Regions from separate parts of the Clostridium sp. JN-1 genome, predicted to be linked through region 1. Evidence: predicted binding sites of a transcription regulator. Region 1 holds the regulator's gene; the other holds the start of a gene.
The links. The regulator NrdR, encoded in region 1, represses ribonucleotide reductase genes. The targets are predictions, from matches to a motif close to CACNANATNTNGTG.

Region 2: a site for NrdR is predicted at 1,804-1,817, ahead of EBB51_RS00590 (anaerobic ribonucleoside triphosphate reductase). Genes of this name have one in related genera too.

The regions. Positions count from the first base shown of each region.
Region 1 is NZ_CP033465.1:1,865,496-1,868,718, forward strand. Features, by position in the region: gene EBB51_RS08810 (phosphate ABC transporter substrate-binding protein) at 1-485, opposite strand, end outside; partial or broken gene EBB51_RS08815 (ATP-binding protein) at 655-819, opposite strand; gene pgeF (peptidoglycan editing factor PgeF) at 819-1,517, opposite strand; gene nrdR (transcriptional regulator NrdR) at 1,657-2,112, opposite strand; gene EBB51_RS08830 (rod shape-determining protein) at 2,187-3,188, opposite strand.
Region 2 is NZ_CP033465.1:110,649-113,871, forward strand. Features, by position in the region: gene EBB51_RS00580 (hypothetical protein) at 1-412, shown strand, start outside; gene EBB51_RS00585 (hypothetical protein) at 524-1,375, shown strand; gene EBB51_RS13565 (hypothetical protein) at 1,423-1,593, opposite strand; gene EBB51_RS00590 (anaerobic ribonucleoside triphosphate reductase) at 1,835-3,223, shown strand, end outside.

The sequences.
Region 1 (3,223 bases):
ATAGCTAAGTCGTCCCCACCAACATCTTTCCAGTTAGTAATTTGACCTATAAATATTTTTTGAATTTGGTCTTTTGTTAAGCTATCAACTTTTACATCTTTATTAACTACAACCGCAAAGCCTACAGCACATACTTTATGATCTACAGGTTCCTTCGCCTTTGCTGCATCCAAACTTTTTTCTGCAAAAATATCGGAATTACCTATATCAACACTTCCTTCTTCAACTAATTTTAAACCAGTTCCACTTCCCCCTCCTTGAACATTCACTGATGCATTTGGATTCTTTTCATTAAACTTTTTACTTGTTTGTTCAACTAACGGCTGCAGTGCAGTTGAACCGGCTGCAGTTATTGAACCTGAAAACCCATTTTTATTACTTCCTGAATTTGACTGAGTATTACTTTGTCCACACCCAACAAACATTCCAGAAATTATCATTACAAATAATGCCCCTACAATAATCCTAAGATTGTTTTTTTTCATTACATAAAACCTCCTATTTCGATCACAAATATTATGATAAACTTTCAAGGTTAACGCATTGTTATACGTATGTTAATTAAATTTAACAAAAGCATTGCTTGTTATAGTATTTCTCATATAAAATAAAAATATGTTTAAGCAGTTAAAATACTTAAACATATTTTCAAAATTACATTTCTTCATTTTTTATTATTGGTATTGATATAATAAACTTGCTTCCCGTTTTTGGTTCACTCTTTACTTCTATGCTGCCATTAAATAAGATAACTATGTGCCTGACTATTGCAAGCCCTAATCCCGTTCCACCTTGCTTTCTTGACCTAGCCTTATCAATTATTTTAAAAATATAAAAGAAAACATCCTTCCATCTTGATTTTTTCTATATGAATGTGTCTTATAATCTTTTGAACAAAAAGTACATATATTTAAGTTTCTTATATCTTTAACTTTCTTTAACTCCAATTGATGTACTATACAATTTTGCATATTTAAATGTCTCCCTTTGTGTATATTAACATTTTTATAAATAGGTGTATTGGTAAATTTCTCAATTAATTCTTCGCTTACTTCATAGCAGCATTCATGAATATGAGGACCAATAACAGCTGTAATATCTTCTCCCTTACAGCTGTATTCTCTTTCCATCTTTTCAATTGTCTTGTACACTACGCAGCTTAAAGTACCTCTCCAGCCGCTGTGAACTGCTGCTATAACTTGACTTACTTTATCATACAAAAGAACTGAAACACAGTCCGCAGTAAAAACACCTACTGCTGCATTCCTTTTATTTGTAATAAAAGCATCTGCCTCATGACGTTTACCATCGTAATCTATAATTTTGTCACTATGAATTTGGTTCAAAAATCCAACTTCTTTTACACCAAACCACTTTTTTATATTTTGTATATTTTTGATTCCTATTTCCTTTTTTCTATCAAAGTCTAAATTATTTTCAGCTGTAGAAAATATCATTTCTGCCTTTTCAAAAGGTATACTTATAAACTTATACCCATCTATTAATACATCCTTCATACTAATCTCCTCTATCTATTCTAGTCTTAATCATATTTTAACATTTTTTCATATGCATATCATATTATCACCATAATATTTAACTATCTTAACTTAGATTTAGCAAAAAAAAATAAATGGCATACATCAAGTATTCCACTTATTTTTTTGCAATTAAATTCTTTATTTCTTCCATAAATGTATTTACATCTTTAAATTGCCTATAAACTGAAGCAAATCTAACATATGAAATTTCATCTAGATCCTTTAAACTTTCCATTATCATTTCACCTATGTCTTTTGAGCTAATTTCTGTTATCATATTATTACTTATGCTCTTTTCTATATTGTAAGCTACATCTTCAATTTGCTTTCTAGAAACAGGTCTTTTTTGGCAAGCTTTTATAAGCCCATTTATTATTTTATTTCTGTCAAAATACTCCCTATCCATATTTTTCTTTATAACTAAAACAGGTATGTTTTCAATTTTTTCATAGGTAGTATATCTCTTATTACATTTTAAACATTCTCTTCTTCTTCTAATTGCCATATTATCTTCAGTAGATCTTGAATCAACTACTTTGCTTTCACTATAACCACAGTAAGGGCATTTCACATTTATTCACGTCCTTCTAAATAAATATATTCCTCTGTATATATTATACACTGTTTGTGAAAAATTTGTAGTATCTATTGTACCTTATCCATCATATCTAGGCACTTTCCTGCACCAAGAACAACACACTCAAGTGGATTTTCTGCAATGCACGTATGTATATGTATTTCACTTTGTATAAGCTTATCCAAACCTTTTAAAAGTGAACCGCCGCCTGAAAGTACTATCCCTTTATCCATTATATCCGCTGCAAGTTCCGGCGGAGTTTGTTCAAGTGTAGTTTTAATTGCTTCAACTATGAGCGATACTGGTTCTTTCAAAGCTTCTCTTATTTCACTTCCTGTTATGGTAATAACCTTTGGAAATCCAGCCATTGAGTCACTGCCCATCACTTCCATAGTTTCTTCATCATCATCATCTTTATATGCAGAACCCAGCTGTATTTTAATATCTTCTGCTGTTCTTTCCCCTATGGTTACATTAAATTTTCTTTTTATGTAGTTAATAATTGTTTCATCCAGCTTATCTCCTGCAGCTTTTATACTCTTACTAGTAACAATACCTCCAAGTGAAACAACTGCCGCCTCAGTAGTACCTCCACCTATATCAATAATCATGCTGCCAACTGGCTCATCTACAGGCAAACCAGCTCCTATAGCTGCAGCTATAGGCTCTTCAATCGTCATAATTTTGTGTGCTCCTATTTCAGTTACTGCCTGATTAATTGATTTCTTTTCAACATCCGTAATTTCTGAAGGATGGCAAATTACAACTTTAAAGTTTTTAAAAGCACCCTTACCATCAACCTTTTTAATAAATTTTTTAAGCATTTGTTGAGCGACATCAAAGTTAGCAATTACTCCATCTCTTAATGGTCTAATAGTATCAATATTTTTTGGTGTTCTGCCTATCATATTCTTAGCCTCTAACCCAACAGCTAAGACTTTCCCATTTGTATTATCTACAGCTGCAGCTGACGGTTCATTTAACAGAATACCTTTCCCTTTTACATAAACCAAAGTATTTGAAGTTCCTAAATCTATTCCAATATCTCTAGACGTTACAAAAAATCTCATCAAAATTTCCCCTTTCAAATTTGCAATATATCTTT
Region 2 (3,223 bases), 1.0 Mb from region 1:
TTATAAACTGCCAGAAGAATGGTCAGCTAAGGAACAAAAGTTTTCAGGAAATGAGATAATATATCATAATGATTTTATCAGTAAGGATTATAAGATTCACGGTTTTGTAGAAGTTTGGAACTCAAGCAGGGATTTAAGAACCTTTTTGGAAGAAAGTAAAAAGGTATCAAGTGAACAAAACTTATATAAGGCATATAAAGTAGAACCTATAACTGTAAATAGCAGCGGTGGATATTTGGTTAAATACATAATACTTACCCCGGATGATATAGAATATAATGGATATGAATATTTTATAAGAGGTGATGGAAAGTTTTTTAGGTTCTCATTTTTTGTAAAGAAAGATGACTTTAAAGAAGATATGTCAGTTATATTTGAGAATATAGTTAAGACTTTAAATTATGAAAGTTGAACATATGGTGATCCTTTGTATTATAATTTGTACAAGGGATTTTTTTATTTATAAATATGCTATAATAAATATAAAATAATAAGGATATTAAGATTCAGGAGGTAGCTGTAGTTGCAGAAAAAAATTATGAAATTAAAGAGGATAAAACAAGTTTTTTTATGCTTATCATTAATACTATGTTTACTTTTATCAGGATGCAGCAGCGTTCATCAAATGCAAGTTAAACTTGGCATTAAAAATAATGATTTTGAATATATAAAAAATGATAAAATACAGAAAATAGTAATACAGAGTACTAGAGATGAAGGATTTAGATTTGTACTTCAAGACCAACAAGCTATAGAAGAATTGTATGATATCTTATCTGATGCAAAACCTGTAAAAAACAAGTCATCTCTTAAACCAGATTATGTTTTTGAAATATATCAAGGAAGTAAAGTTCATAAATTTAATTACATAGCTGAGTTAGACAAGAAAGATACAGGTAATTTATATGGCGATAATAAGGTGTATGCAGTATCTAAAAGAATAGATACTAGTGTAATTCAAAACTTTTGGACAATAAGAGAACCAAAAGACTTTCAAAATGTGTACTATAAGTCTATAATTATGGCTTTAGATGATTATATTAAGTCCCAAAAAAAGCAGGGAAAGTCTGTTGGAGTGAATTTGGATGATGATGTTGAAGTTGCTAAATATATATTGTCTAATGATCTTGAAGGTTTTAAAGATGATCTAAACAGCAAGTTTAAGAATACTAAAGTTGTAAGTGCTGCAGATAAAGATAAATATACTATTTTGGCAACTGTAAAAACTGAAGGTTATAAATTAACTTTATATAAAGGTACAGTTACATTCTATGACAGAGAAGATAAAAGTGAAAAAAAATATTATATATTTGACAAATATGAAAATGCACGTTGGGATATCAAAGTCACAGATAGTAAGCCGGATGGTTTTTAATTTATTGTAAAGAGGCTGCTGTCAATCAATTTGATGGTAAGCCTCTACTAATATATATGATTATCATTTTTCATTTCTATTGAGCATGGATCTATATTTATAGTAGTTCCTATCTTACAATTAGGGGGAAGATGACTTGAACCTATTTCTATTGTTCTGTTGTCCTGTAATACTACAAATGCTTCACTAACGTTCATGTCAATAACTTTTCCAATCATTTATATCACCTCGTTAATTAGTTTTGCATTTTTTGTACTAATTATTCAAGAATTTCATTCTTATAAAAATATAAATATCAAATCTTAATCCATAATAAAAATCAATAAAATAACGAGATATGTAAAAGTAAATTGATATAATATATAGTCAGTACTAATTTAAGAATTGCTTAAAAAATTTTTCCATAGTATAATAATCAAGGTATTAAACACAATATATTGTGGTTAGGAGGTATTTATTATGCTATATGTTGTGAAGAGAGATGGAAGAAAGGTTGAATTTGATCCTGGAAAAATAAGAAATGCTATAAAAGGTTCTTCAGAAGAAATTGGATATGATCTTAAGGAAAGTGATTTTATAGATTTGACTCAAAAGGTTATAAAAAAAATAGAAGGACTTAATATAGATGAAATTAAAGTTGAAGATATACAAAACATAGTTGAAAAAACTTTAATGGAAAATGATTATAAACAAGTAGGTGCAGCTTATTCAAATTATAGAAAAGAAAGAACTAAAATAAGAGAAATAAAATCAGACTTGATGAAAGTCATAGAAAAAATAGGAATAGAGACAGATAGAGATAATGCTAATGTTGGAAATAACTTTAGTTCAAAGTTACTTAGAATAGCAAGTGAATCCAATAAGTGGCATAATTTAGCATCTATGCCAAAGTATCTTGCTAAAGCACATGAAAATGGAGATGTCTATTATCATGATTTAGATAGCTATAATCTTACTGTAAATTGTTTACATATACCAACAAAGGAAATACTCGATAGAGGATTTAACACAGGATATGGAACCATAAGAAAACCAAGAAGGATAGAATCTGCCGCTGAATTATCATGTATACTTTTGCAATCAACTCAAAATGATATGTTTGGTGGACAGTCTCATTCGGATTTTGATAATGATATGAGTGAATTTGTTGAACCTACAAGAGAAGAAATAAGTAAAGAGTTATTAGAAGTTGGAGTTAAAGACAGCGATATAGATGAATTAGTTGAAAAGAAGCTTAGAAAAACTATACAACAGTCTATGCAGGGTATTGTATATAATTTAAATACGATGCATTCACGTGCTGGTTCTCAAGTCCCATTTTCATCTGTTAATATAGGTGTACCAAAATCTAAGGATGCAGCACTTATATGTGAAATATTCCTAACAGAATATGAAAAAGGACTTGGAAAGGGAGAGCAGCCTATTTTCCCTAATATAATTTTTAGGGTAAAAGCAGGTGTAAACAAGAATCCTGAAGATCCATACTATTATTTATTTAAATTAGCTTGCAGAGTTGCTGCAAAGAGGATGAATCCTACTTTTATGAATTTGGATGCAGATTTTAATAAGTATTATTATGATAAAGGAATACTACCAGCTACTATGGGATGCAGAACTTATGTAATGTCTAATATAAATGGAGAAGCTGGTGTTAAGGGAAGAGGAAATATTGCACCTACTACTATAAACTTACCTAGACTTGGAATTGTTGCTAAGGGTGATATAAATAAGTTCTTTAAACTTTTAGATGCCAAGCTTGATTTGGCAAAAGAGTCACTTATGCATAGGTATGGTGTATTAAAAAGATTAAGAGTTAAAGATCTTCCATTTGTTGTAGGTCAAGGACTT